Regions from separate parts of the Nocardiopsis sp. KDC1DS13DA1 genome, predicted to be linked through region 2. Evidence: riboswitches for the same ligand, from Rfam matches in the RefSeq annotation. Region 2 holds a riboswitch; each other region holds the start of a gene.
What was found. Region 2 has a riboswitch for cobalamin ahead of ACTVAJ_RS17825 (ribonucleoside-diphosphate reductase subunit alpha). Riboswitches for the same ligand answer to the same signal wherever they lie in the genome.

Region 1 (9,968 bases), on a different contig from region 2:
GGGGACCACAGGGCCGCGGACACCGCCGTCACCGCCAGGGCGCCGCCCAGACCGAGGAACGCGGTCGCGGTCGCCCGGGTGCGCGGTAGGAGCCCGACCAGGCAGAGGAGGACGAGCACGGTTCCGGACGCCAGCGGCAGGACGTAGAGGGTCGTGTCGGGCGGACCGGCCCAGTCCCCGGGGACGTGGAAGGACCGGACGGTGCCGACGAGGTCGAGTGACCAGGCCAGGAGCAACAGGGCCGCCGCGGCCCACGCGACGGGTCTGGGCAGTCCGCCGTCGACGTGTGAGAGGTGTCCGGTGATGCGGGCGAACGCCCTGTTCAGCGCCATGGTGATCAGGCTAGGCCGCATGGTGTCCCCTCGGCCTCGACCGAAAGGAGGAGACGGTGTGCCGCGGGGGTCGGCGGATCGGTCGATGTGCGCCGGGAGGTTCGGGGGCGAGGGTTGACGGGTGCCCACCAAGGAGGGGAAACCGTGACCGAAGTCCATGCCCGCCCCGAGCCCCAGGCGCCGCCCGCTCCCCGGGTGGCCTTCCTCGACGTCGCCCGGGGGCTCGCGATGATCGGTGTCGTCATGATGAACGTGACGGCCGTCGTGTTCGCCGCCGAGCGCGTCGGAGCCGTGCCGGTGTCCGCGCTCACCAGCGTCGTCGACACCGGTGCCACACTCCTGATGTCGGGCAAGGCCAGGGCCATGCTCATGGTGCTGCTCGGCGTGGGCACCGTGTTCGCGTGGCGCGGCGCTACCCGGCGCGGACAGCGGCCCATGGCGGTGATGCTCCGCCGGTACGCCGTGCTCGGCCTGCTCTTCGGCGTACCGCACCTGCTCGTGTTCGACGGCGACATCCTCACCCACTACGCGATCACCGCGATCGTCCTGGCCCCGCTGATGCCGCTCCTGCTGGCCGGGGCCCGGTACCGTCCGCTCGTCGCCGCCGTCGCCCTGTTCGCGGTGGCGCCCGGGGTGGAGCTGCTGGTGCCGAGGGGCGGGGAGTGGATCCTGGTCGCCCTGGTGCCGCAGACCCTCGCGTTCTTCTGCGTCGGCGTGTGGTTGGCCCGCCGCCCCGAGCTCGCTCCGGGGAACCGGGGTGGGCCCTCCCGGCTGCCGGTCCGGATGGTCTGGTCGGGGCTCGCGGGCCAGGCGGTCGGTCTGGCCACCATGTTCGCCGCCGACCTGCTGTTCCCGATGGAGGTGGACGCCGACGGCGTCCCCGTCCACCTGGGGGCCGACGGTATGCCGGTCACGCACCCGGGCTCGGACGCGCTCGGCTCCCTGGGCGGCTCCCTCTCGGGGATCGGCGGTGCCCTGTTCTACCTGGGGCTGGTCTGGTGGCTGGTCGGCCGGGGGCGCGCCGCCTCGCGGGTCCTGGGCGCGTTCGCCCCGCTGGGCCGGATGACGCTGACCGTGTACCTGGGCAGTACGGCCGTGTTCCTCCTGTCCATGTCCCCCTTCGAGGGCGGGATCACCCTCCTCGGCCAGTACGCGATCGCCACCGCCTACTTCGTCCTCATGGCCGTCGTCGCCCGGCTCTGGACGCGCCGGTTCCGACTCGGCCCGCTGGAGTGGGTCTGGCGCAGTCTCACCCACCTCCGGCCGATGCCGATGCGGTAGGGCGCCGACGGGGCTCCTCACACGGCCACCGCGCCGTCGGGCGTCCGTCGGCGGTGGTGGCGGGCGAGGACGGGGGCTCCTCGTCCTCGGGGCGTTCGCACCCGGGCCGAGGCGGAGCACAGGCCCGGGAGGGCACCGCTCAGCCGCCCGCCACCGAGGGCAGGAGCCGGACGTCGGCCCCGTCGGGGACCGGCGCCTCCAGGCCGCCGATGCCCCGGCACTCGTCCCCGTCGACGAACACGTTCACGTACCGGCGGAGCGCGCCCCGCTCGTCGCGGATCCGCCGGTCCAGACCCGGGTGCCGGTCGGCCAGGGCGTCCAGCACTCCCCGCAACCCGGTGCCGTCGGCGACCACGACCGGGACGTGGGCGGCGCCCTCCGCGTCGGCCCGCAGCAGACCCGGCAGGTGGACGGTCACGCGCATCTCACACCTCCACGGCGCGCACGCACAGGACGTCGGGCAGGTGGGCGGCCACCTGGTGCCAGCGGTCCCCGTCGTCCGTGGCGGCGTAGACGTCGCCCGTCCGGGTGCCGAAGTAGAACCCCGGTACGTCCGCGCCGTCCGTGCAGGCCGCGTCGCGCAGGACGATCCCGAAGTAGGGGCCCTGCGGCAGGCCCTCGGTGAACGGACGCCAGCCGTCGCCGCCGTCGTCCGTCCGGTAGACGCCCAGGCGGTTGCCGGGCGGCAGGTGCACCTCCTGGCTGAGCACCGGGAAGGTGAGCGCGGTGTCCGGCCGACCCGGGTGCGCGACCACGGCGAACCCGAAGTTGGAGGGCAGGCCCCCCTCGATGGACGTCCACCCCTGCCCGGCGGGGTCGGCGCTGCGGTAGACCCCGTGGTGGTTCTGGAGGTAGAGGACCCCGTCCGGCGCGGCCGCGACCTTGTGCACGCACTGGCCGAACTCGGGTTCCTCGTCCGGGAGGAACACGGCCGAGACGCCCTTGTTGGCGGGTGCCCAGGTCGCCCCGGCGTCGCGGGTCTGGTAGACGCCGCCGGTGGACATGGCGACGGTCATCGCCTCCGGGGAGCGCCCGCCGGAGCCCAGCAGTCCCGGCAGGATGGTGTGGATCGCGCCACCGCCCGCGCCGGGGAACCAGTCCGTGCGGTGGGGGTGGTCCCAGAGGGGGCGCACCAGTGTGAAACTCAGCCCTCCGTCCGTCGACCGGAAGAGGGCGTGCGGCTCGACCCCCGCGTACACCGTGTCGGGCTCGGAGCCGAAGGCGAACTGCCAGACGCGGGTGAACGAGGCGTCGGTGTCCTCGGGGAAGGCGATGGGGGCGGTGTCCGGTTCGTGCCACGACGCTCCGTTGTCGTCGCTGTACCAGACACTCGGGCCGAAGTGCGAGCTCTCGGCCCCGGCGAGGATGCGGCCGGAGCGGGGGTCGACCCCGACGGCGTACACCGAGCTCATACTCGCGTAGTCGGCCGAGTCGAGCCGGTGGGGGCCGGTCACCTCCCAGGTCCGCCGATCCTCGCTCCCCGCGGTGAAGAGCCCCTTGCGCGTGCCGATGACCAGGAGGTACGCCATAACCAACTCCAGGGTGTGAGCCAGGTCTCCCACTGTGGCACAGGGTGGTGTCATTCGGCGGGAGGCCGTGCGAACTGTCGCACACCACTACGGTTAGGAGACTTAACCATTATGTTGGGCGTAGAATTTCGGTCGCCTGGCAGAATGGCCTGTCAGCTGGTGGCATAACCTTCGTGAGTGGGGAACCACATTCCACGTCGGCGTCGGCCGGCGTCCGGAAGGCGGTTGTCATCCGGCGCCGGTTCTGCAATAAAATTCCGGGCCAACCGGAACATGCGCGTGGGGCCCCCGGTCGAGCCCGACGCCCGTGTCCGCAACCAGATCGGCCGAACGACTTCCCGCTACCCCGGTGCCCACGAAGCGTTTCGGGACCAGAGTCCTTATGGTCCCGCGTCTCACGGAGAGCCGGGTTCCCACTCGATAGGGTCGCCTCATGCACCACCCCCCGGACACCCTCCACGCCCGTAAACGGCGCAAGGCCCGCGCGTTGATCGTGTCGGCAGCCTTCCAGCTCTTCGCCGAGCGCGGATTCGACAACGTCACCGTCGCTGAGATCGCCGAACGTGCTGAGGTGGGGCGTACCACCTTCTTCCGGTACTTCGGGGACAAACAACAGGTCCTGTTCGCCGACGACGCGGACGAGGCCGACCGTGCGTGCGCCCACGTGCGGGAGAAGGCGTCCACGCCGGTGGGGGACGATCTCGGCGCCGCGGTCGCGCTCCTGCGCGAGGCGGGTGCCCGGCCGCACGCCGGTCTGTCGTCCGACCACGCCGCGGTGCTGATGCGGCTGCTGCGCGAGAGCGGGGAGCTCAGGTCCCGCTACCTCCTGGTGCGGCAGTGCCGGGCCGACAAGCTGGCGAACGCGCTCGTGGAGACCGGCACGACGGAGGTCGTCGCCGTCCTGGCCGCGCACGTCGCGATGGCCTGCGAGCTCACCGCGATGCGCCTCTCGGGGGCGCCGGAGGCCGTCCCCGCCCACCTGGACGAGGCCCACGAGCTCCTCGCCGGACTGGACCGGTAGCACTTCCGGGTGGGGGTGCGCAGGCGCGTGCCCGGCCGTGTTCCCGCCGTCCCGGGCCGTCGGGGTCCGGTCCCATCCGCACCACCGTCCACTCGTGTGGCCCGGGTCACACTCATGGGGCTCTGGATTTACTTGGACGTCCAACTATATGGTGGGCGTCACAGAGCCGCGGTGCAGGGAAGCCGGTGAGAGTCCAGCACGGTCCCGCCACTGTGTCCGGGAAGTGCTCTCCCAGGTGATGCCACTGGCGTCAGCCGGGAAGGCGGGGAGAGCGCGCTGATCCGGGAGTCAGGATACCGGCCGCGGCTGTCGACAACCGTGTGATCCACGAGGATGGAGCGAGCACGCATGGCACCGGTACGTGCCCACGCGACCCGGTCCGGGCACGGAACACCGCCCGGGCCCGCGATCGGGCACGACCGCTGAACCCGGCGACCCGACACCACGGGCCGCCCGGCCGGCCGCGCACCATCGCGGCCCCGTTCCCCGTGCCCCCGTGCCCCGCTCCACCTCCAGACGAGAGCTGGTGCGCCATGGTCAGTGAGAACCACGAACCCAACGAGCCCCGCGAACTCACGCACTTCGTACATGGAAAGCACGTCCCCGGGCGGTCGGGTGCCTTCGGCGACGTCCACGACCCCAACAACGGCACCGTCCAGGCCCGCGTCCCCCTCGCGGACCGGGCCGAGACCGAGGCCGTCATCGCCGACGCCGAGGCCGCCCAGGCCGAGTGGGCCGCCTGGAACCCCCAGCGCCGCGCCCGCGTCCTCCTGCGCTTCCTCCAACTGGTCGAGGGCGAGCGCGAGACCCTCGCCCGGCTCCTGTCCGCCGAGCACGGCAAGACCGTCCCCGACGCGCACGGCGACATCCAGCGAGGACTGGAGGTGGTCGAGTTCGCCGCCGGGATCCCGCACCTGATCAAGGGCGAGTTCACCGACAACGCCGGGACCGGGATCGACGTCCACTCCCTCCGCCAGCCGCTGGGCGTCGTCGCGGGCATCACCCCGTTCAACTTCCCCGCGATGATCCCGCTCTGGAAGGCCGCCCCCTCCCTCGCCTGCGGCAACGCGTTCATCCTCAAGCCCTCCGAGCGCGACCCCTCCGTCCCGCTCCGCCTCGCCGAACTCTTCCTGGAGGCGGGGCTGCCGCCGGGTGTGCTCAACGTCGTCAACGGCGGCAAGGAGACCGTCGACACCCTGCTCACCGACCCCCGCGTGGCCGCAGTCGGGTTCGTCGGCTCCACCCCCATCGCCGAGTACGTCTACACGACCGCGACCGCGCACGGTAAGCGGGCCCAGTGCTTCGGCGGGGCCAAGAACCACATGATCGTCATGCCCGACGCCGACCTCGACCAGGTCGTGGACGCCCTGCTCGGCGCCGGTTACGGATCCGCGGGCGAGCGCTGCATGGCCGTGTCCGTGGCCGTCCCGGTCGGACAGGAGACCGCCGACGCGCTGGTCGCCCGACTCACCGAGCGCATCGGGACGCTCCGGGTCGGTCCCTCGCACGACCCCGACGCCGACTTCGGACCGCTCGTCACGCGCGAGGCCCTGGAGCGGGTCGAGAACTACGTGGACCTCGGTGTCGAGGAGGGCGCGGAACTGGTCGTGGACGGGCGCGGGCACACCGTCCCCGGGTACGAGGACGGGTTCTTCACCGGCCCCAGCCTCTTCGACCGGGTGACCACCGACATGCGGATCTACCGCGAGGAGATCTTCGGCCCCGTGCTCTCCGTCGTGCGCGCGGACACCTACGAGGAGGCCCTGCGCCTGCCCAGCGAGCACGAGTACGGCAACGGCGTCGCGATCTTCACCCGTGACGGCGACACCGCCCGCGACTTCTCCCAGCGCGTCAACACCGGCATGGTCGGCGTCAACGTGCCCATCCCGGTCCCCGTCGCCTACCACACGTTCGGCGGCTGGAAGCGGTCCGGGTTCGGCGACCTCAACCAGCACGGCCCCGACTCGATCCGCTTCCACACGCGGACCAAGACCGTCACCTCCCGCTGGCCCTCCGGGGCCAAGGAGGGCGCCAGCTTCACGATCCCGGTCATGCGCTAGGCGGCCGCAGTTGAACACACTCACCGAGGACCAGCTCATCCTGGCCGAGACCGCCCGCGACTTCGCCCGCGAGCACCTCGCGCCGCACGCCGTCGAGTGGGACCAGGCCAAGCACTTCCCCGTGGACGTGCTCCGCAAGGCCGCCGAACTCGGCCTGGGCGGCGTGTACGTCGGCGAGGGCTCCGGGGGCTCCGGCCTGACCCGCCTCGACGGCGCCATCGTCTTCGAGGCCCTGGCCACCGGCTGCCCGTCCATCGCCGGGTACCTGTCCATCCACAACATGGTCGCCTGGATGGTCGACCGCTACGGCTCCGACGAGCAGCGGGCCCGCTGGCTGCCCGACCTCTGCTCCGCCCAGACCCTGGGCAGCTACTGCCTCACCGAACCCGGCGCCGGCTCCGACGCCGCCGCGCTCGGCACGCGCGCCGAGCGCGACGGCGACCACTACGTCATCACCGGCACCAAGCAGTTCATCTCCGGCGCGGGCGCCTCGGAGGTGTACCTGGTCATGGCCCGGACCGGGGACACCGGGTCCTCCGGCGTGTCCGCGTTCGTCGTCCACCGCGACGACCCGGGACTGTCCTTCGGCGCCAACGAGACCAAGATGGGCTGGAACGCCCAGCCCACCCGCCAGGTGATCCTGGACGGCGTCCGCGTCCCCGCCGACCGCCGTCTGGGGGAGGAGGGCGACGGGTTCCGGATCGCGATGCACGGCCTCAACGGCGGCCGGCTCGGGATCGCCGCCTGCTCGCTCGGCGGGGGCCGGGCCGCCCTGGAGGCCAGCACCGCCTACCTGGCCGACCGGGAGGCGTTCGGATCACCGCTGATCAACGCCCAGGCGCTGCGGTTCCGGCTCGCCGAGATGGCCACGGAGCTGGAGGCCGCCCGCTCCCTGCTGTGGCGGGCCGCCGCCGCCCTGGACGCGGGAGACCCCGAGGCGCAGCAGCTGTGCGCCATGGCCAAGCGGTTCGCCACCGAAGCCGGGTACACCGTCGCCGACGAGGCCCTCCAGCTGCACGGGGGGTACGGGTACCTGACCGAGTACGGGATTGAGAAGATCGTCCGCGACCTGCGGGTGCACCGAATCCTGGAAGGAACCAACGAGATCATGAGCCTGATCATCGCTCGCGGACTCACCGGGGCCGCCTGATGTCCCAGACACCCGGACCCGCCGCCACGTCCACCGGAGCCGCACCGCCCACCCCGCCCGACGCCGAGGTTCTGGCGCGCGTCGAGGGCGGGCTCGGCCGACTCACCCTGAACCGGCCCCGCGCGATCAACGCCCTCAACCACGCCATGGTGCGGGACGCCGAGGCCGCCCTCACCGCGTGGGAGGGCGACGACACCGTGGCCGCCGTGCTCATCGACGGGGCGGGGGAGCGCGGCCTGTGCGCGGGCGGCGACATCCGCTCCATCCAGGCCAGCGCCAGGGCGGACGGCCGCGAGGCCGCCGCCTTCTGGCGCGACGAGTACCTGCTCAACGCCCACATCGCCCGGTTCACCAAGCCCTACGTCGCCTTCATGGACGGCGTCGTCATGGGCGGCGGGGTGGGGGTGTCCGCGCACGGGAGCGTCCGCGTGGTCACCGAGCGCTCCACCGTCGGCATGCCCGAGGCCACCATCGGGTTCGTGCCCGACGTCGGCGGTACCTTCCTCCTGTCCAGGGCCCCCGGGGAGACCGGTACGCACCTGGCCCTGACCGCCGGCTCGGTCGGCGCCGGGGACGCCGTGTACACCGGGTTCGCCGACCACTTCGTCCCGTCCGAGCGGCTGGCCGACCTGGCCGACGCGCTCACCAAGGCCGCCTCCGCCGGGGACGTCGCCGACGCCGTCGGCCGGTTCGCCGAGACCGCCCCGGCCGGTGACCTGGCCGGTTCCCGGCACTGGATCGACGCCTGCTACTCCGCCGACACCGCCGAGGAGATCGTCGACCGGCTGCGCTCCCACGGTGACAAGGACGCCGCGCGCGCCGCCGACGTCATCGAGAGCAAGTCGCCCACCTCGGTGAAGGTCGCCCTCGCGGCGCTGCGCCGGGCCCGGGAACTGCCCACGCTGGAGGCGGTCCTGGAACAGGAGTACCGGGTCTCGTGCGCCCTGCTGTCCTCACCCGACCTGGTCGAGGGCGTGCGTGCGCAGGTGATCGACAAGGACCGGAACCCGACGTGGACGCCGGACCGGCTGGCGGAGGTGTCCGACAGCCACGTGGCGCGGTTCTTCACGGCCGCGCCGGACGGACCACTGGGACTCATCGACGAGGGGAGCCGCGCATGACCGCCGTCGCGTTCGTCGGACTGGGCAACATGGGTGGGCCGATGGCCGCCAACCTCGTGACCGCCGGGCACACGGTCACCGGGTTCGACCTGGTGCCCGAGGCCCTCGCCAAGGCCGCCGAGGCGGGCGTCCGCGTCGCCGACAGCGCGGTGGACGCGGTCGCCAAGGCCGACGTGGTCGTCACGATGCTGCCGAGCGGCCGACACCTGCTCGCCGCCTACCTGGGCGCCGACGGGGACGCGGGGCTGCTGGCCGCCGCCCGCCCCGGGACGCTCTTCGTCGACTGCTCGACCGTGGACGTGGCCGACGCCCGCGCCGCCAACGCCGAGGCCGTCGCCGCCGGTCACCGCGCCGTGGACGCCCCGGTCTCGGGCGGGGTCGTGGGCGCGACCGCCGCGACGCTCACCTTCATGGTGGGGGCGGAGGGCGCCGACTTCACCGACGTGGAGTCACTGCTGTCGGCGATGGGCCGCAAGGTGGTCCACTGCGGCGGGCCCGGCGGCGGGCAGGCCGCGAAGATCTGCAACAACATGGTGCTGGGCGCGTCGATGATCGCGGTCAGCGAGGCGTTCGTGCTCGGCGAGCGGCTGGGGCTCACCCACCAGGCGCTGTACGACGTGGTCTCGACCGCGTCCGGCCAGTGCTGGTCGCTGACCACCAACTGCCCGGTGCCGGGGCCGGTCCCGACCAGCCCGGCCAACCGGGACTACCTGCCCGGGTTCGCCGCGTCGCTGATGGCCAAGGACCTGGGCCTGGCGGCCAACGCGCTGCGCGACACGGGGGTGGAGGCCGAGATCGGGCTGCACGCGGCCCGGATCTACTCGGCCTTCGCCGAGGGGCTGGAGACCGAGCGGGACTTCTCCGCGATCGTCAACGCCATCCGCGAGCGCTCCGGTCAGTCGGACGTCGCCGGGGCGGACGGCGGCCCGGAGGGTGCGCCGACCGGCGGTTCCTGACCGGACCGGGGTCCACGAACGCCTCCGCGTGCTCGGCGCGCGGGGGCGTTCCGCCGTGTCGGCGGAGGGGCGAACTTTACGGAACGGTAGACACACGGGGAGTGTCCAAACGGGTGCAACGTCATCTCCCGTGAGAGTGAGCTCCATGACCCCCCTGCTCCCCATGCCCGGAAGCCTCAAGGCGGTCCGGGTCATCCTCGCCGTCAGAGTGGTCCTGGCCGTCCTCGTCTACGGTGTCGCGACGCTGGGACTGGCCGCGGCGTCGGGCGACCGACGTCTCCAGAACGCTCTGGAGGCCGAGGCCGGGATGCCCTACGGAGCCGTCGCACTGTTCATGGCCATCGGAGCAGCGATGGTCGCCTTCGAGGGCTACGTGCTGGTGACCATGGGTCGGGGAGGCGCCAGGACGCAGACGCTCCTGCGCCTGCTGGTCGGGATCGGTCTCGTGAGCGCCGTCCTGAACCTGCTGACGGGGCAGAACGCGGTCCTGGGCATCGTCCTGTTGGTCGTCGTCGTGA
Region 2 (9,968 bases):
GCGGCCAAGACCACGACGCCGTTCGCGAACGGCCGTGCCCGGTCGGCTCCCGAGGTCCCCCGTCAGCCGGTCGAGGCGCAGCCGGGGGGCAGCCGGGTCGAGCCCGCCGGGACCACCGGCGGCGGCCTGGACGGGATCTTCGCGGGAACCGGGCCCCAGCCCGTCCCGCAGGGCAGCGCCATGGATCAGTTGCGCGCGATGCGGCGGTCCCTCGCCCAACAGCGCGGTGACCACCTCGCCGGTCCGGCCACGGACACCCCGCCAGGTCCGATCGACGCCAACGGCTTCCCCTCGGGAGCCCAGACGCCCCTGAACGGTAACGGCGCCTACCCGGGCACGACACCGTCGGCCAACGGATCCGGCGGGCAGAACGGTCAGGCGGCCTACCACCCCGGCGACCAGCCGTTGCGGGGTGCGGAGCAGAACGGATACGGCCTGCCCAGCAGATCGGCCTCCGGCCAGCCGGGCGCCAACACCCATGCCGCGACCGGTTCCCAGCCGGCGTTCACGGGCGGCACCGGACCGCAGCGTTCGTTCGCCAACGGGACGGGAACCCAGCAGTCCTTCGCGGGCGGGGCCGACGTGCAACAGCCGTTCGCCAACGGGACGGGGCCCCAGCAGTCCTTCGCGGGGGGCACCGGGCCGCAGCGCTCGTTCGCAGCGGACAGTCCCCAGGGTCACGCGCCGCCGCAGAGAAGCGGGCCGCCACCCCAGGTGGACCCGCGGTTCGGGCCGACGGACAACCCAGGCTTCGGGGGTGCGAACGACGCAAACCCTACCTATGGGACCAGTACGGAAACTGACGCCGCGCGCCGCGGCGGGGCGGTTCCCGGATACGGGGCTCCGCCACGTACTGGTCCCGATCACGATGACCGTTTCGATCCTCGGGGGCACCAGGAACCCGGTCCCAGTCCTGGATATCCCCAGCAGACACGCGCCGCCACGCATACCGTTGACGATGCGGTGCATGTCGCACGCAAAGAAGGGAACGACTTCGCGGAGTCGATCGCGCGCGAGGCGCCCGTCCTGTGGGTCGAGGCGGTCCTCGCCCGGAGACCCCGGATGCCCTCCGATCTGGAGGCGCGTCTGCTCCAGGGCTCTTCGCTGCCGATTGACCACCTGTTGAGGGACGAGGTCCGGGACGGACTGCGCCAGGGGTTCTGGCAGGCACTGGAGCGCGCCAGGCCCTGATCGGCGCGCGGGAGTGCGAGTGGGGGATGGGGGCGATGCGGTTGACCCACGTGACGACGGCAGATCTGGACCGTATGGAGTTCCACGCCGTCCGGTCGGGTGAGCACGGCCCCGTCGCCGCCCAGCTGCAGGACCTGGCCAACCGGGTGGACGCCGGGAGCGAGATCACCCGCGCCGAGCTGTTCGTGCGCGCCGGGGAGCAGTGGGAGATCGCCCAGGAGTACGAGCACGCGTGCGCGGCCTACCAGCGGGCGATCGACGACGGCGGCCCCACGGTGATCGACGCGCGTGCCCTGAGTGCGGGCGCGCTGCTGCAACTGGACGAGCCCGAACGGGCCTACGCGCAGCTCAACCGCCTGGAGGGCGAGCCGTCGCTCGGGTTGGCCACCCACGTGCACGTGGCGGAGGTGCTCTACGCCCACGACGACCCCGGGGGCGCCGAACGCTGGGCGACCACCGGGATCCGCGAGTACCTGGACGTCTCCTCCCCGTACGTGCGGGACCTGCTCGACGAACTCCTGCGGATCCGGTTCCGCATCCGCACGGACCTGGGGCTGGAGGAGGACGACCTGGACGGCCTGTTGGACGGCGACTGACCCCGGGGCCGGGCCCTGTGCGGCGGGGCGGGCCCCGTCCCCGTCGGCGGCCTCTGGGGCGCGTCCGGGCGTGCCCCGCGACGCGGTCGTGAGCTTTCTGACGCGCCTGGTGCGTCACACCCCCCGGGGGCCCCTAGGCTGTGTCCGGTCGCGGTGGCGAACACCCCCGGATCGGTGTGCGAAACCCCCGTGAAGCTGATGGTTCGACGCGCCCCATACCACGTCTCGGGTGCGCCCTCAGCCACGGTCGCCGACCCTGGAAAATCGATGACACGCCATCATCTTGCGGTGTTCCAACGTCCCATCCCCTAGATGTAGTATCTCTCCCGCTGGTGGTTCACCCCTCAGGGGTGAGGCAAGAGGGAACCCGGTGTGAATCCGGGGCTGCCCCGCAGCGGTGAGCGGGATCGGACTGCGTCGCACACTGGACTCCCCCGAGTGACCCCCGGGGAGCGACGGTCAGGAGGGCGCCCGCGAGCCCGAGGACCTGCCGCCAGCGCGCACCGGAACGTGCGCCGACGACGGGGCTTCGAGGGCGGGCCACCGCGACCCACCGGTCACGTGACCACGCGCACTCAGCGTGTCGGCCCACCGGTGTGCCGTGGCCGTGTTTCTCGTGTCCCTCCCCGCCGGGACTCTTCTACCGAGGTTGGAGCCGCTGTATGACCCTTGACGTCGAGACCGTGCCCGCATCCGTTCGGCCCGAGCCGACCCACGAGGGCGCGCCCCCCGCCGCCGTCGACCGGATCGAGCACGTCGTAACCGAGGCCTGCGCGCGGCTCACCGGTGTTTCGGCGGACAAGGTCCTCACCGAGGCGCGTCGCGGGTTCTACCCCGGCATCTCGGACGCCGAGGTGGAGCTCGCCCTGGTCATGGCCGCCCGCAGCTTCGTCGAGGTCGACCCGGACTACTCCTACGTCGCCGCCCGCCTGCTGCTGGACAAGCTCCGCAGCGAGGCGCTCAGCTTCGTCGCGGGTACCCCGCAGGCCGCCAGCCAGTCCGAGATGGCCGACCGCTACGCCGCCTACCTGGCCGCCTACGTCGGCCGCGGCATCGACCTCGGCCAGCTCGACCCGGCCCTGGCCACGTTCGACCTGGAGCGACTGGGCGCCGCCCTGCGCCCCGAGCGGGACGAGGACTTCACCTTCCTCGGTATCCAGACCCTCTACGACCGCTACTTCCTGCACAGCGACGAGGTCCGCTACGAGCTGCCGCAGGCGTTCTTCATGCGCGTCGCCATGGGCCTGGCCCTGAACGAGGACGACCGCGACGCCCGCGCCATCGAGTTCTACGAGCTGCTGTCCTCGTTCGACTTCATGGCCTCGACGCCGACCCTGTTCAACTCGGGTACGGTGCGCGCGCAGCTGTCCTCCTGCTTCCTCACCACCGTCGGCGACGACCTCCAGTCGATCTTCCACGGCATCAGCAACAACGCGATGCTGTCCAAGTACTCGGGCGGCCTCGGCAACGACTGGACCCCGGTTCGCGGTCTGGGCTCGCACATCCGCGGCACCAACGGCAAGAGCCAGGGCGTCGTCCCGTTCCTGAAGATCGCCAACGACACCGCCGTCGCGGTCAACCAGGGCGGCAAGCGCAAGGGCGCGGTCTGCGCCTACCTGGAGACCTGGCACATCGACATCGAGGAGTTCCTCGACCTCCGCAAGAACACCGGTGACGAGCGTCGCCGCACCCACGACATGAACACCGCGAACTGGGTTCCGGACCTGTTCATGAAGCGTGTGGAGGAGGGCGGCTCCTGGATGCTGTTCTCGCCGGACGAGGTCCCCGACCTGCACGACAAGTACGGGGCCGAGTTCGCCCGGGCCTACACCCGCTACGAGGCCGCGGCCGAGGCGGGGCAGATCAAGGTCTTCAAGAAGATGCAGGCCGTGGACCTGTGGCGCCGCATGCTCACCATGCTCTTCGAGACCGGCCACCCGTGGATCACGTTCAAGGACCCGTGCAACCTGCGCTCGCCGCAGCAGCACACGGGTGTCGTGCACTCGTCCAACCTGTGCACCGAGATCACGCTGAACACCAGCGCCGACGAGGTCGCCGTCTGCAACCTGGGCTCGGTCAACCTGGCCCAGCACACCGGTCCCGACGGGCTGGACGCCGAGCGCCTGCGCCGCACCGTGCGCACCGCCGTGCGGATGCTCGACAACGTCATCGACGTGAACTTCTACACGATCCCCGAGGCGCGCCGCGCGAACATGCGCCACCGTCCGGTGGGTCTGGGCCTCATGGGCTTCCAGGACGCGCTGTTCAAGCTGCGCACCCCGTTCGCCTCCGAGGGCGCCGTCGACTTCGCCGACGAGAGCATGGAGCTGATCAGCTACTACGCCATCGAGGCGTCCATGGAGCTGGCGGCCGAGCGCGGTTCCTACGAGAGCTTCGACGGCTCGCTGTGGAGCAAGGGCGTCCTGCCGATCGACTCGCTGCGCGCGCTCGCCGAGGCGCGCGGCGGCGACCTGGACGTCGACCGGGGCGAGACCCTGGACTGGGACGCGCTGCGCGAGCGGGTGCGCACCACCGGCATGCGCAACTCCAACGTGATGGCGATCGCCCCGACCGCGACCATCGCCAACATCACCGGTGTGAGCCAGTCGATCGAGCCGGTCTACCGCAACCTGTTCGTCAAGTCGAACATGTCCGGCGACTTCACCGTCGTCAACCCGTACCTGGTCCGCGACCTCAAGGAGCGCGGCCTGTGGGACGACGACATGGTCTCGCAGCTGAAGATGCACGACGGCAGCCTGGGCGCCATCGACCGGGTCCCGGCCGACCTCAAGGCCCTGTACGCCACGGCCTTCGAGGTCGACCCGGACTGGCTGGTCGACGCCGGGTCGCGTCGCCAGAAGTGGATCGACCAGGCCCAGTCGCTGAACCTGTACATGGCCGCTCCGAGCGGTCGCAAGCTCGACGCCCTGTACCGTCGGGCGTGGCGCTCGGGTCTGAAGACCACGTACTACCTGCGTTCGCAGAGCGCCACCCACGTGGAGAAGAGCACGCTCAAGGGAACGGACGGGCGCCTCAACGCCGTGTCCGCCACCCCGGCCCCGGCTCCCGCCCCGGCGCCGAGCCCGTCGCCCTCCCCCTCGCCGAGCCCCAGCCCCGCCCCGAGCCCCGCGCCCACCGTCGCCGGTGAGGACGAGTTCGAGATCGTGGAGGGTCAGGCCTGCTCCATCGACGACCCCGAGTGCGAGGCCTGCCAGTAGGCCCGCCCGCCCGGGAGATCCGTGCCGAGGGGCCGTCCGCGCAGGTCGCGGACGGCCCCGCACCGGGCCTCCCCCAGACACCACGCACCACCAACGTCCGGCCCGGCCCGGAGACACGGAGAGCGACCGCAGCATGACCACAGCAGCCGACAGCAGCGCCAGCGCGACCAGCGGCCTCGGGGAGATCGAGCGCGACGCCGAGCGCGTCAACGTCGACGACAAGGCGATGATCAACGCCCGCGCCGACGTCAACCAGCTGCTCCCGCTCAAGTACACGTGGGCGTGGGAGAAGTACCTGGCGGGCTGCAACAACCACTGGATGCCGACCGAGGTCGCGATGCAGGCCGACATCGCGCTGTGGAAGTCCAAGGACGGCCTGACCGAGGACGAGCGACTGATGCTCAAGCGCAACCTCGGCTTCTTCGCCACCGCCGAGTCGCTGGTGGCCAACAACATCGTCCTGGCCGTGTACCGCCAGCTGACCAACCCGGAGTGCCGCCAGTACCTGCTGCGCCAGGCCTTCGAGGAGGCCGTGCACACGCACACCTTCCAGTACATCTGCGAGAGCCTGGGCCTGGACGAGGGCGAGCTCTTCAACATGTACCGGGAGATCCCGTCGATCACGGCCAAGGACGCCTGGGCGCTCAGGTACACGCAGAACCTGGAGGACCCCGACTTCAGGACCGGTACGCCCGAGGCCGACCAGGCGTTCCTGCGTGACCTGGTCGCGTTCTACGTGATCTTCGAGGGCATGTGGTTCTACACGGGCTTCGCGCAGATCCTGTCGCTGGGCCGCCGCAACAAGATGGTCGGCATCGCCGAGCAGTACCAGTACATCCTGCGCGACGAGTCGATCCACCTGAACTTCGGCATCGACGTGATCAACCAGATCAAGATCGAGAATCCGCACCTGTGGACCGAGGAGTTCCAGGCCGAGGTCCGCACGATGCTCACGGAGGCCTGTGAGCTGGAGGTCGCCTACGGCCGCGAGACCATGCCGCGCGGCGTGCTGGGCCTCAACGCGGAGCTGTGCGAGAAGTACATGCACTTCATCACCGACCGCCGCGCCGAGCAGATCGGGCTGGCGCCCATCTTCGGCGAGACGGAGAACCCGTTCCCGTGGATGTCGGAGATGATGGACCTCCAGAAGGAGAAGAACTTCTTCGAGACCCGGGTCATCGAGTACCAGACCGGCGGCGGCCTGGACTGGGACTGACCCGAACCGCCCGGCCCTCCCTCCCCGTCGGCGGAGGGGGCGGAGGGCCGATGCCGGAGGGGTCCGGCGGGCGCGACCGGACCCCGTCGCCCGACGGGCGGACGCGAGGGTGCCCCACCTCCTCGGAGGCGGGGCACCCTTCGCCGTGCCCGGGACGCCCGGGGCCCGGGATCACCCCGGGTTCGACCAGGTCATCCTGACGTTGAAGGTGGCCTCTCCGCCGCCCTTGACGACCACGGCGTCGGCCTCGGCGCTCACGTTCACCCCGAACTCGACCTCCGTCTGCGCGGGTGCGAAGGGGGACGAGGAGAGTTCCGTCAACTGTGCCGACACCGCCTCCCCGACCTTCCTGATCCGGAGCAGCACCGATTCGAGTTGGCTGTTGCCGAGCATCTTCGCGGGGTCCCTGGCGACGTTCGAGGCCCCCTCGCGTCGGACGGGCGCGGATTCGACGCTGATCACGGTGCCGTCGTCGGTGACGAAGTCGATCACTTTGTTCACGCGGACCTCACGTATTCATCGAGGGGGTATTGGTATTCCTGTCGGCGGGCGCGGAAAGTAAAATGATGGTACATGTCCGGAATAGGAGAGATTCCGCGGCCGTCCGAGCGGAGGAAACGGTGGGACGAACCAGTGAGGACCGGACGAGACAGCGCACCTACCACCTGGCGGGACGGTCGAGACGGCACCGGGTGGCGTAAGTCGTCGTGGTCCGATCGGGGCAATGGCTGTTGTGAGGCGTCCCTGGGGGAACCGGGGTGGGTGCACCTCCGTGACTCCCGGAACCCCGGCGGGTCGGTTCTGCGGGTCGAGGTGGGGGAGTGGCGGTCGTTGCTCCGGTCCCTGCCCTGAGGCCCGGTCGCCCCCGGGGCGGTCCCGGATCACGGACGCTGCGGCTCAGACCCTCATCGAGAGGATGTCGGTGTCCAGTCGGGTGAAGTCCGCCATCGTGGTCACGAAGCGGTGGTCCGGGCCGAACCGGGCCGCGTACAGGTCGCGTAGTCCCTCCCACTCCTCCTGAACGTTCTCCCCCAGTGCCCGACGGCTGATCAGCAGGTTGCGTCGGGCGGTGGTCAGGAAGAGGTGGTGCTCTCCCAGGGCCTCCTGGCACATCTCCACGCTCCTCGCGTCCTGGGCTCGGGCCTCCTTGAGCCGACCCAGCGCGAAGAGGTCGTTGCCCAGGTTCACCTCGATCGCGGCCAGGGTGATGCGCGAGTCCGGGAAGTGGCGGCGGATCCCCTCCCGGGCGGCTCGGTCGAGTTCGTGGGCCTGTTCGTACTTCCCCGCCACGCGGAACACGATCGCGGCGTTGGCTCTGGCGGCCCAGGGGAACAGGTGGTGGTCGGCGAACTCGTCGTCCACACGGGAGAGCAGGTCCTCGGCCAGTTCCCGGGCGGCCTCGACGTGGCCGGCGAAGGCCAGGTTCAGCATGTGGATGCTGTTGATGTGCAGTGTCGGGCGACTGTGCGGCCCGTACCGCGCGACGGTGTCCTCGTGCTCCCCGGCGGTCAGCTCCATGGCCAACTCGTGGTCGCCGAGCCTGCGGTGGATCACCGCGAGCGAGATCGGGATGTCCACGGTGTGGGTGCTGGCGTCCGCCACAGCGGCCTCGAACCGCCGCTGACTGTCCTCCAGGACGTTCTGGGCCTCCTCCAGGTGTCCGAGCGCCATGAGGCTGAGGCCGACGGACATCCGGGTGCGCAGCGTCGGGATGCCGTTCGGACCGAACAGGTACTCGCGCTGGTCAAGGGTACGGCGGTCCAGATCGAGCGCCTCCCGGAACCGGCCCAGACGGCGCAGGTTCACACTGATGTCGTGCGCGATGACCAGGGTCTTCTCGTCCTCCTCGGTGAACCGGGCCGTCCTGATCCGGTGGATCTCCTCGAACATGTCCAGGGCCCGTTGGTAGTGCCCGAGGTTGCTGAGCGCGATGGCCCGGGCCCGCTGGGCGTCCAGGGCCTCCTCGCTCTCCGGGCCCTCCAGCTCCGCCTGTTCGGTGTACATCCGGTCCGCCTCGGCGAACGCGGTCTCGTTCTCGCCCTGGATCCGGAGGATCATCGTGCGCAGCAGTTGGACCTGGAACCGCTGTCCCGTGTCGTCGTACCAGGACGCGATGGCGCGATCCGCCAGGTCCAGCGCGGACCGCTCGTCCCCGGTCTCCACGAGGTAGGTGACCACGTTGCGGACGAGTCCGCGGACCTGCGGGTCGTGGCTGCGCCAGGCCTCCGACGCCCGCACGTGCGTGAACAGCAGCTGGTACTCGTCCCAGTTCTGCGGCAGTTCGGGGCCGAGCGGGTCGCTCTGCGCCAGCAGGCGGTGGGCCAGGTCCCGGTAGCGCACACGCTCCTCGTCGCTGACCGTCCGCTGGACGACGGTCTGGAAGGTGACGTGCATCTGGAACGTGTGCTTGGTCCGGTCGAACTCGGCGAGACTGTGCCTGCTCACGTAGCGCAGCACCTTGGACAGTTCCATCTCGTTGCCCAGGATCCGGGCCAACTGGGGGTTGGAGCTCAGCCCCCGGGCCCGGTGGAAGAGGGTGCGCGACAACGGACGGGGGCCGAAGAACGAACAGAGCTGGACGAACTCGCGCACCATCTGCTTGGTCGCCCGGTCCGGACCCGTGCCGTGCCGGAGATCGTCGAGCTGCATGTTCCACGCCGCCGCGAGCGGGAGCGGGTACAGGTCGTCCGACTCCACGTTGGTGACGAGTTCGTCGAACTTGTCCTGGATCAGGGGGAGGAACTCCTCGACGCTCATCAGGGAGTCGCGAAGGTAGGCGCCGACCTGTGCCAGGGCGAGGGGGACGTGCTCCAGGAGTTCGGCGATGCGCTGCGCGTCCGGGGCGGCCTCCAGGCCGTGCGGGCAGATCTTCCGGAGCAGGGCGATGCTCTCCCGCGGGGTGAGGCTGGGGACGACCGCCCCCTCGCTCCGTCCGCTGGGGATCCAGCTCTGGTCGCGTGAGGTGACGATGATGTCGCCGGGTCCGTTGACGGGGATCTCGGCGCCGTCCAGACGGCCCAGGTCCGCCACGTCGTCCAGGACGAGCAGCCAGCGGCCGACCTCGGGGTCGGTCTCCAGGGCGTCGCGGACCCGCTGGGCCGTCTTCTCCAGGTTGCCGCCGTCCTCGGCCAGTCCGAGGTGCCTGGCCAGGTTGACGTAGGACTGGTGGACGTCGGTGACGCTGTTGGCGGGGATCCACCAGATCAGGTCGTAGCCGTCGCGGTAACGGTGCGCGTACTCGATCGCGATCTGGGTCTTGCCGATCCCTCCGCCACCCGCCAGCAGGTAGATCCGACTCACCGAATCGGACAGCAGGTCGTGGATCCGTCCGAGGATCTCCTCGCGCCCGGTGAAGTTCAGGTTGTGCGGTGGAACCCCGCGGAGCTTGGCGGGCGGGCGTGTCCGGGCACGCCTGTCCCTGGGTCGGTGGACGGCCAGGGGCTCCGAAGGGGTGGGGTCCGTTTCGGAGGTGCGGGTGTCGGTCACGGTCGGACTGGCATCCTCTCGGGGAGTCGCGGGAGGTGGACTGTGGGTGCCCGGATCGCCGGGGAGCTCCCCGAGCGCCGCGCGCAGGTGTTCGGCGAAGCGCCGATACTCCCCGGGCATCTCGGACAGGGCCGGGAGCAGGGCCCGTGCCAGGTCCTCCTCCCCGGCGAGTGCGTCGACCCGGGGCGCTCCGGTCTCGATCCTGGACAGCCACCGGAAGACGCGCGCGGAGTCCTTGAACTCGATGGCGAGCGCGTAGAA
Region 3 (9,968 bases), on a different contig from region 2:
GCCTCCGGTTCCACCTCCCAGGCGGCCAACATCTGCGAGGCGGTCGAGGCCGGGTCACGCACCCTGCTCGTGGACGAGGACTCCACCGCCACCAACCTGATGATCCGCGACGAGCGCATGCAGGCCCTCGTCCACGGCGACCGCGAACCCCTCGTCCCGTTCATCGACCTCGTCCGCCCCCTGCACCGGGAGCACCGCGTCTCGACCGTCCTGGTCATGGGCGGCAGCGGCGACTACTTCGACGTCGCCGACCAGGTCGTCATGCTCGACGCCTACCACCCCCACGACGTCACCGAGCGCGCCCGCGCCCTGGCCCGCGAGCGCGCCGACGCCGACTTCACCCCGCCCCGCCACCGGATCGTCGACCCCGCCTCGGTGGACCCCACCACCGCGCGGGGCCGGAGCAAGATCAAGCGCCGCGACATGGACGTCCTGGTCTTCGGGGACCACGACATCGACGTGCGCTCCGTCGAGCAGTTCGTCGACCCCGGACAGATCACCGGTGCCGGGCTCGCCCTGCGCGAACTCGTGCGCGGCCGCCACCTGGACGGCGCCCACACCCTCGCTGAGGCCCTGGACTCCCTGGAACGGGCTCTGACCAGGGACGGTGTCACCCGGCTCGGCGGTGACTTCGGCGGTGACTACGCCCTGCCGCGGCGGTACGAGATCGCTGCGGTGCTCAACCGCCTGCGCGCCCTGCGCGTCGCGGAGCTGCGCTGATCGGGGAAGGCCTCGTCGGGCGGTCGACTCGGGGCCGATTCCGCCGGGGTGCTTCACGTGGGTACCGCGCCGCGGGCGTCGGTCGACGGTCCGGAGTCGCCTGCGCGCTCAGCCCGGGAATCCGGTGGAAGAGCCGCTCCCCGCCTTCGGGAGCGATCCACGCGGGCAGCCCGTGCGCGGTGGACCCTTCCGGGGTGGCTGCCCGGTGCCGGCCGTACGTGGATCGGTACGCCGAGAGTCGGAGGCTGCTGGCAGTATCACCGTCATGGACTCCACCCGTACCACCCCACCGCGGCCGCTCGACGTCGCCGCGGTCTTCCCCGAACTGGGTCCGTTGGCGCGCCCTGCGGTCCGGTTGCACCCCCGCCTCGGTTCTCCGACGCCGCGCGAGAGCTCGGTCGGCGGGCCGCTGCTGTGGCCCGCCGACCACCCGTGGCCGTACTGCGACATGTGGCACGAGGGTCCGGAGCGCTCCCCGCTGGTGCCCGTGGCCCAGCTGTACGCGCGCGACGTGCCCCTCCTGCGGTCGTTCGGGAAGGCTGATCTGCTCCAGGTGCTGTGGTGTACCTCCGAGCACGAGCCCGAGAGCAAGCCCTCGACCGCGCTGTTCTGGTGGACCGCCGCCGACGTCACCGACGTCCGCACGGCGCCGCCGCCCGAGCCGTCCTACGTGGAGTTCGACGGGCTCATTCCGCAACCGTGTGTGCTCGCGCCGGAGCACATCACCGAGTACCCCAACTTCCTCGATCTGAGCGAGGAACTGCGAGAGCAGCTGGCGGACCGGGGCGCGTGGCGGGCGGCCGGCGTCGCGGTGGACGACTGCTACGCGACCGCCCCGCAGTCGTTCTACACCGACCAGCTGTCCATGGCCCCGGGCTGGAAGGTCGGTGGCTGGCCCCCGTGGGGCCGCACCGATCCCGTCGCCCGGTTCTGCGTCCACTGCGGCGCCGCGATGCGCCCGCTGCTGACCATCGCCTCGAGCGAATGGGACGGCGGCACGGGGAGTTGGGTCCCGTACGAGGATCAGTCCTCCATCGGGCCCGTCTACGGCGGGAAGACGAACTCGCCCGGGGTCGTGGTCGGCAGCTGGGACCACCTGCAGATCTACGTCTGCCCGAATGCCCCGGACTGGGGTCACGGCCACACCGACCTGATCCAGTGAGCCGTTGCTGAGCGGTCCCCGGACTCCGGGCAGGTCATGACCCGGGTCCGCCACGTGCCACGGAAGCCGGGTTCCGTGGCACGGCCACCGCCCGGTGGTGCGGAGCGCGGTTTCCGGGAACGCCGCCCCGAACCGCGTGGCGCTCCGGGTACCTCGCCCCGGATCAGCCGCGGGCCGGTATGGCCGTCGTCACCCCGGCCGGAGAGAACGGCCACGGCCCACTTCCACAGGATGCGGGTCGGTATTGTGGAAAAGCGGGACAGACCCACCCACGCGGTGCGCGGGCAGGTCCGTCCCCGTGGGCCGCGCGGCACCGCGGCGGCCGAGGCCCAGGCCGCCGACCGGGCGCCGCCCCCTGCGATCCCGACCACTTTGGAGACGAGAACCCGGTGCGTGAACCCGCTGATCTGTACGAACTCCATCCCGGTTTCGACGACGTCGCCGGCCTGGCGATGCTCGTCTGTCTGGACGGCTTCGTCGACGCCGGTCACGCCGGGCGCCAGCTGGCCTCGGCGCTCTTCGACCGGTTCACCGCGGAGGAGATCGCGACCTTCGACACCGACCGGCTCGTGGACTACCGGTCCCGCCGCCCGACGATGACCTTCGTCGAGAGCGCCTGGACCGACTACGCCGCCCCCAAACTGGCCCTCTACCGGATGCACGACGAGGAGGGCGCCCCCTTCCTGGTCCTGCACGGCCCCGAACCCGACCGTGAGTGGGAGCTGTTCGCCTCGGCGGTCGGCACCCTGATCGACCACTTCCGTGTCACGCTCTCCGTCAGCGCCAACGGCATCCCCATGGCCGTTCCGCACACCCGGCCGGTCACGGTCACCCCGCACTCCACCCGGCCCGAACTGGTCGGGGACCACACCCCGTGGATCGGCCGGGTCGAGGTCCCCGGCAGCGCCGTGTCGCTGCTGGAGTACCGCCTGGGCCAGGTCGGCCACGACTTCGTCGGCTACGCCGTCCACGTCCCCAGCTACCTCGCCCAGTCCGAGTACCCCCGCGCGGCCCTCGCCGCGGTGGACCACGTCTCCGGGGCGACCGGACTGGCCCTGCCCACGAGCGGGTTGGAGGACGTGGCCGGAAGCACCGACGTCGACATCGCCGAACAGGTGGCGGCCTCCGAGGACGTCCAGCGTGTCGTGGCCAACCTGGAACGGCAGTACGACGACATCATGTCCTCACGGGTCGACAGCGAGGAGCGGCCCACGCTCCCGCTCGCCGACGACGAGGGCGGACTGCCCACCGCCGACGAACTCGGCGCGGAACTCGAACGCTTCCTCGCAGAGCGCGAGGGCGACGGAAACGGATGACCGTGTTCTACCAAGTGCTCTTCAGCTCGGTCCTGCGTCACATGGACGCGGAGAAGGCCCACCAGCTGAGCTTCGCCGCGCTGCGCGGCGCGGCCGCCGTCCCCGGAGTCGCCGCGGCCATGGGCCGGGTCCTGGGCCCGCGCGAGCCCGAACTGACCGTGCACGCCCTGGGCCGGGAGTTCCCCGGCCCGCTGGGCATGGCCGCCGGGTTCGACAAGAACGCGGAGAGCCCGCACGGCCTGGCCGCGCTCGGCTTCGGGTTCGTCGAGATCGGCACGGTCACCGCCCAGCCCCAGCCCGGCAACCCGAAGCCGCGCCTGTTCCGCCTGGTCGGGGACCGCGCCATCGTCAACCGGATGGGCTTCAACAACGAGGGCTCGGCCCTGGTCGCCGAGCGCCTGCACCACCAGCGGTCCGCCGGACGTCCGGTCCTGGGCGTCAACATCGGCAAGACCAAGGTGACGCCGGAGGAGGACGCACCGGCCGACTACGCGACCAGCGCCCGTCGCCTGGCCCCGTACGCCGACTACATGGTGGTCAACGTCAGTTCGCCGAACACCCCGGGGCTGCGCAACCTCCAGGGCGTCGAACAGTTGCGTCCGCTGCTGGCGGCCGTGCGCGCGGCCCTGGTCGAGGCCGGGTACCCGCACCTGCCGCTGCTGGTGAAGATCGCCCCCGACCTCGCCGACGAGGACGTCGACGCGGTCGCCGACCTCGCCCTGGCCGAGGGGCTGGACGGCATCATCGCCACCAACACCACCATCTCCCGCGAGGGGCTCGCCGCCTCCGACGAGGAGGTCGCCGCGGCCGGTGCCGGCGGACTCTCCGGCGCCCCGCTCAAGGACCGCTCGCTGGAGGTGCTGCGCCGACTGCGGTCCCGCGTGGGCGACCGCGTCACCCTGGTGGCCGTCGGCGGCATCGAGACCGCCGAGGACGCCTGGGCGCGCATCCGCTCCGGTGCCACCCTGGTCCAGGGCTACACCGGCCTGATCTACGGCGGTCCGCTGTGGCCGCGCCGCGTCCACCGGGGCCTGGCCCGGCTCGTCCGCGAGGCCGGGTACGCCTCGGTCGGTGACGCCGTGGGAGCCGACGCCCCGCCACCGGGACTGTCCGTGGTGGGCGAGGACGTCGAAACCGCCTCCTGACCTCTCCGGGCGGCAAGTCCCCCGGTCCCTCCCGGGCGGCTCAGGACCCCGGGGCCTCGCCCCCCGTCCCGGGCACCCGGGCGCCGACCGGGTAGGACTCCCCGGGCTCCGGGTCGCCGATCACCTGCGTGACCGTCGCGAACACGAAACCGTCCGCGCGCAGCCGCTCGACGATCTCCGGGACCGCGGCCACGGTCGGCGGCAGGGTGTCGTGCAGCAGTACCACCGAGTCCCGCTCAGCCGGGCCCCGCCCCGCCGCCTCCACCACGTGGTCCGTGATCTCGTTCGGTGCGAGGCCCTGCCAGTCCTCGCTGTCCAGGTTCCACAGGACCTGGGCCATCCCCTGGTCGCCGATCTCGCCGAGGACCTCCGGCGAGCTGTCGCCGAAGGGCGGTCGGAACAGCCGCACCGTGTGTCCGGTGTGCCTGCTGACGATCGCGCTCACCGCCGCCACCTGCCCGGGCAGGTCGGCCACGGGCATGTCCGGCATGTGCTCGTGCTGGTCGTTGTGGCTGGCGATCTCGTGCCCCTCGGCGTAGGCGCGCCGGTAGTCGGCGGGACGGGTCAGCGCCGGGTCGGCGTTGAGGAAGAAGGTCGCCCTCACCCCCTCCTCCGCGAGCAGGTCGAGCAGCGGCGCGGTGGTCTCGGCCGGGCCGTCGTCGAAGGTCAGCGCGACACACCGGACCCCCTCCTCGTGGCAGTCGACGTCCTCGTCCCCGGCGGGGACCTCCCCGGGCACGGCGGGCCGGGGGTCGGGGGTCGGGCCCGCCTCGGGCACGGCGTAGTCCGGCTCCTCCCGCAGCGAGGCCGCGCGGGCGCGCTCGCCCAGGTCGGACAGGAGGGGCCCGGCCTCGGCGGAGTCGACCACCACGGCGACGCGGCCGGGGGAGGAGTCCGGCGGATGGCCCTCGCGGATCGGGGAGAGGTGCCCGTCGTCGAACTCCACGACCAGGTCGCCGTCGGCGTTGAAGCCGAGGGAGTCGTAGCTGGCCCGGATCGGGAAGAGGCTCCCGGTGTCGACGTCGGGGCGGTCGGCCAGGTCCGCGCGGACGATCCCGTTCAGCTCCGCGAGCGCCTCCTGCCCGGCGAGCAGCTCCGAGGAGTAGCGGGTCAGCCCGGTCGCGGAGTCGTACCAGTACGTCTCGTAGCCCTGCCGCAGCCCGTGCAGGTCCTCCTCGGTGCGGGTCAGGCGCACACCCAGTACGCCGTCACCGGCGGCGGTGACCTCCCAGCCGACGGTCAGGGACACCGGGTCCCGGCTGGCCCCCCGGAAGTCGAGCACCTCCCGGTCCACGAGTGCGGCGAGCCCGTCGGCGAACTCCGGGGCACCCTCGAACTCCGGGTAGGCGACGGTGATGTCCAGGCCCCCGGGGATGTGGGGATGGCCGCCGTAGTCGGCGGCGTCACCGGTCCACTCGGTGACCGTCCCCCCGGGTTCGTCCAGCACCATGGTGATCCGGTCGGCGGAATCCGCGTCCACGGTGGCCGTTCCGCACGCGGTGGCGGTCAGCGCCAGCGCGACGGCCGCGGCGCCGGACCGGCGCAGGCCGTCCCCCGCGGTGCCCGGAGGGTGGACGCTCTGCTGTTGACGCGCTCGGATCGACGGCTCCACCGGACTTCCTCACCCCTGCCGTACGGTTGGCGGCTGACGGGAGCAAGATAGGTGACCTGGACCACGCGCCCGGGGCGATGGCCACATGTGGCCATCGCCCCGGGCGCGTCCGGCGGCGGGAGCGTCAGTCCCCGACCGGCCCGTCCTGCTGTTCTCCGTCGGTCTCCCGGGCGTCGGTCCCGTCCTCGGGGGCCTCCTCCTCGGGGTGGCCGTCGTGGTAGGCCGATCCGGGGGTCGTGGTCCCGAGCAACTGGGAGACGGTCACCATCGTGTAACCCCGTGCGTCGAGTTCGCGGATGATGCCGTGGGAGGCGTCGACGGTGGTGTCGTGGATGTCGTGCATGAGGATGATCGCGCCGTCCGACGCCCCGCCCAGCGCGCGGCCGGAGACCACGGAGGCGTTCCGGTCCCTCCAGTCGTTGGTGTCCACGCTCCACAGGATCTGGGCGAGCCCCATGTCCTCGGTCACGGAGTCGACGCCCTCGTCGGTGGCGCCGTAGGGCGGGCGCATCAGGTCCATGGTGTAGCCGGTCTCGCGGTACACCTGGGCCTGGACCGTCTCCAGTTCGGCCCGGACCGCCCCCTGCCCCATCGCGGACAGGTCCGGGTGGTTCAGGGTGTGGTTGGCGATCTCGTGCCCCTCGGCGTAGGCGCGCCGCACCGTCCGGGGGTGCTCCAGGACCGGGACGCCGGTCACGAAGAAGGTGGCGCGGGCGTCGTACTCGGCCAGCGTGTCCAGCAGTTCGGGGGTGCGTCCGCCGGGGCCGTCGTCGTAGGTCAGGGCCACGCACCGGGTGTCGGGGTCGGAGCAGTCCACCGCGTCGTCGACGGGGGAGACCAGCCCCGGCCGCTCCCCGGTGGTCCCGTCCTTGTCCGCCTCGGGCGGGCCCGACACGGAGAAGGCCTCCACACCGACGGTCGCGGCGTCACGCGCTCGCACACCCAGGTCCGAGAGGAGCGGCTCGGCCTCCTCCCGGCCGACGACCACGTGCACGGGGCCCTCGTCGACGGCGGCGACCTGTCCGGTGTCGAACTCCACGACCAGGTCGCCGTCGGGGTTGAAGCCCACCGAGTCGTAGAGCGCCGCGACGGGGAGGACGGACGGACCGTCGACGGTGTCCGGGCTCCCCTCCCTGACCAGCGCGTTGAGCCGCTCCAGCTCGTCCTGTCCCGCGATCAGCTCGTTGGACCCGTGCGTCAGGCCGGTGTCGGCCTCGTACCAGTAGGTGCTGTGGCACTCACGGGAGCCCTCGGAGTCGGTTTCGGTGCTGGTCATGCGCACGCCGACCGTGTCGTCGTTGGCCGCGGTCAGGCCCCACTCCGCGGTGTAGGCCGCCGCACCGGGGTTGGCCGCCTCGAAGGCGGCCACGTCGGTGTCGAGGGTGCGGGAGAGGAAGTCGCTCAGCGGTTCGGCGTCGGGCAGGGCGGGATAGGTCACGTCCGCGGAGACGCCGCCGTCGTAGGGCAGCGTCTCCTCCGTCACGTCGACCACGTCGGCGGGATCGACCACCGTCAGCCGGTCGGGTTCTCCGGTCGCGGGAGGTGCGGTGCTCTCCTCCGACCCGTGCGCGGCGTTCTCCGCGGGGTCGGGGCCGGGCAGTACGCCGGATTGGGTGACGAGCAACACCAGCCCAGCCAGCACCGCCATCGCGACCGCAACCGTGACGAGGGGGCGTCGGGTTGCGAGGGTCCGTGGGGACTGCTTCTTCACCAGGGGTTCTCCACGTTCATCGTCAGACGAACGTTCGCGGGGACGGCGGGGGAGGGCCGACCCCACGTAACGCTTATGTCGGGTATGACGCGCGCCACGAGGCTGGGGTTCGCGGTGGGGGTGGCGCGCGGGAATGGGGTTCGCACGCCGGGTGCAGGGGCGCGAGGGGGGCCTCCCTATACTTGCAGGCGTGGAAGGTACGCGCTCCACTTCCGGGCCGGGTGTCACCGGTTCGGAGTGTGGTTCGCGTCGCGAGAGGGAACCCGGTGGGAATCCGGGACTGCCCCGCAGCGGTATGTGGGAACGACAGTCGCCAGAAGCACTGGTAATCCGGTCGGTTCGGTCGGAATCTGGGAAGCGGCGGCCAGTAGGTCGTCGGTGCGCGCACCGACGGTGCCCACGAGTCCGAAGACCTGCCTCCACCCGGCGGCGCACCCGTGCCGTCGGTGGTCCCGTGCCCCGAGGGAGGGCCGAGGGCGGTGACGGACGGGTACGCGCCCCGGGCGCGTACTCCGCGTAGCCGTACCCTCCTCATGCCCTCGTGGCCGGAACCTGGCTTTCGACGAGGGAGAGAAGCTTCATGACCACGCCACCGGCCGGGACGTCGGCTGTGCGCTCCACCGTGCACGGCTATCCGAGGATCGGCCCGCACCGTGAACTCAAGCGCGCCAGCGAGTCCTACTGGAAGGGCCGCACGAGCGCCCGGGAACTGGACGCCGTCGCCGCCGACCTGCGCGAGGGCGTCTACGCCCAACTGCGCGAGGCGGGCGTCGACGACCTGCCCTCCAACACGTTCTCCCACTACGACCACATGCTCGACACGGCGGTCCTCTTCGACCTGGTGCCCTCCAGGTTCGCCTCCCCGGCGGCCGCGGAGGACCGCGACGAGGAGATGCGCCGCTACTTCGCGCTCGCCCGGGGCGAGCAGGGCGCGCCGCCGCTGGAGATGACCAAGTGGTTCGACACCAACTACCACTACCTCGTCCCCGAACTCTCCCCGAGCACCCGTCCCCGCCTCGTCGGTGACAAGCCGGTCGCCGAGTTCCGCGAGGCCGCGGCGGCGGGCTACCACACCCGCCCGGTCCTGGTCGGGCCGCTGACCTTCCTCCTGCTGGCCAAGGCAGCCGACGACGCCCCCGAGGGGTGGGCGCCGATCGATCTGCTCGACCAGCTCCTGGACGCCTACGGCCGCCTCCTGGCCGACCTCAGGGCTGCCGGGGCCACCGAGGTGCAGCTGGACGAACCGATCCTGGCCACCGACGAGGGCCGCGCCGCCGTCGACCGTCTGGAGCGCGTCTACCAGCGTCTGGGCGGCCTCACCGACCGTCCCTCCCTGCTGGTCTCGACCTACTTCGGCTCCATCGGCGCCGCCGCGCTGCGCGTGCTCAAGGAGTCCCCGGTCGAGGCGGTGGGTCTGGACCTGGTGACCGACGCCGAGGGCGTCGACGACCTGGTCAGGGTCTCCGGCCTGGGTTCGACGCGCCTCGTCGCCGGTGTCGTCGGGGGCCGCAACGTCTGGCGGACCGACATCCCCTCCGCCGCGGCCACGCTCGGTACCCTGCTCGCCCTCGCCGACGAGCTGACCGTGAGCACCTCCTGCTCGCTGCTGCACGTGCCGATCGACCTGGACTCCGAGACCTCCCTCGACCCCGAGCTGCGCGCGGCCCTGGCCTTCGCCAAGCAGAAGGCCGAGGAGGTCGCGCTGCTGGGCCGCGTCCTGTCCGAGGGAACCGGTGCCGAGTACGCGGCCGAGGGGACGGACGGCGCCGACCCGGCCTTCACCGACGCCCGGGTGCGCGCCCGCCTCGACGCGCTCGGCCCGGAGGCCTCCGAGCGCCCGCAGGACCGGGGCTCCGCCACGGACACGCCGTTGACCACGACCACGATCGGTTCCTTCCCCCAGACCGCCGAGCTGCGGCGGGCGCGCGCCGCCCACCGCAGGGGCGATCTGGGAGAGGAGGACTACCACCGGATCCTCCGCGAGGAGATCGACCGTGTGATCGCGCTCCAGGAGGAGATCGGTCTGGACGTGCTCGTCCACGGTGAGCCCGAGCGCAACGACATGGTGCAGTACTTCGCCGAGCAGCTGCGGGGCTACGCCACCACGGAGAACGGGTGGGTGCAGTCCTACGGTTCGCGCTGTGTGCGTCCCCCGATCCTGTACGGGGACGTCTCGCGTCCCGAGCCGATGACGGTCGGGTGGATCACCTACGCCCAGTCACGCACCCGGAAACCGGTCAAGGGCATGCTGACCGGCCCGGTGACCATGCTCGCCTGGTCGTTCGTGCGCACCGACCAGCCG

Region 1: another riboswitch for cobalamin. It lies ahead of ACTVAJ_RS28455 (CoA-acylating methylmalonate-semialdehyde dehydrogenase); the one in region 2 lies ahead of ACTVAJ_RS17825 (ribonucleoside-diphosphate reductase subunit alpha).
Region 3: another riboswitch for cobalamin. It lies ahead of metE (5-methyltetrahydropteroyltriglutamate--homocysteine S-methyltransferase); the one in region 2 lies ahead of ACTVAJ_RS17825 (ribonucleoside-diphosphate reductase subunit alpha).

What each region holds. Positions count from the first base shown of each region.
Region 1 is NZ_JBVMUY010000052.1:96,557-106,524, forward strand. It holds gene ACTVAJ_RS28430 (sensor histidine kinase) at 1-332, opposite strand, end outside; gene ACTVAJ_RS28435 (DUF418 domain-containing protein) at 477-1,613, shown strand; gene ACTVAJ_RS28440 (MoaD/ThiS family protein) at 1,753-2,037, opposite strand; gene ACTVAJ_RS28445 (WD40/YVTN/BNR-like repeat-containing protein) at 2,039-3,142, opposite strand; gene ACTVAJ_RS28450 (TetR/AcrR family transcriptional regulator) at 3,576-4,163, shown strand; cobalamin riboswitch at 4,296-4,482, shown strand; gene ACTVAJ_RS28455 (CoA-acylating methylmalonate-semialdehyde dehydrogenase) at 4,697-6,223, shown strand; gene ACTVAJ_RS28460 (acyl-CoA dehydrogenase family protein) at 6,234-7,373, shown strand; gene ACTVAJ_RS28465 (enoyl-CoA hydratase/isomerase family protein) at 7,373-8,494, shown strand; gene mmsB (3-hydroxyisobutyrate dehydrogenase) at 8,491-9,450, shown strand; gene ACTVAJ_RS28475 (hypothetical protein) at 9,596-9,968, shown strand, end outside.
Region 2 is NZ_JBVMUY010000027.1:126,121-136,088, forward strand. It holds gene ACTVAJ_RS17815 (NYN domain-containing protein) at 1-1,191, shown strand, start outside; gene ACTVAJ_RS17820 (hypothetical protein) at 1,218-1,787, shown strand; cobalamin riboswitch at 2,104-2,296, shown strand; gene ACTVAJ_RS17825 (ribonucleoside-diphosphate reductase subunit alpha) at 2,450-5,005, shown strand; gene ACTVAJ_RS17830 (ribonucleotide-diphosphate reductase subunit beta) at 4,932-6,221, shown strand; gene ACTVAJ_RS17835 (CU044_2847 family protein) at 6,393-6,722, opposite strand; gene ACTVAJ_RS17840 (DUF397 domain-containing protein) at 6,795-7,073, shown strand; gene fxsT (FxSxx-COOH system tetratricopeptide repeat protein) at 7,119-9,968, opposite strand, start outside.
Region 3 is NZ_JBVMUY010000030.1:125,754-135,721, forward strand. It holds gene ACTVAJ_RS19955 (P-loop domain-containing protein) at 1-720, shown strand, start outside; gene ACTVAJ_RS19960 (YwqG family protein) at 986-1,882, shown strand; gene ACTVAJ_RS19965 (proteasome assembly chaperone family protein) at 2,272-3,198, shown strand; gene ACTVAJ_RS19970 (quinone-dependent dihydroorotate dehydrogenase) at 3,195-4,343, shown strand; gene ACTVAJ_RS19975 (polysaccharide deacetylase family protein) at 4,384-5,955, opposite strand; gene ACTVAJ_RS19980 (polysaccharide deacetylase family protein) at 6,080-7,603, opposite strand; cobalamin riboswitch at 7,890-8,101, shown strand; gene metE (5-methyltetrahydropteroyltriglutamate--homocysteine S-methyltransferase) at 8,247-9,968, shown strand, end outside.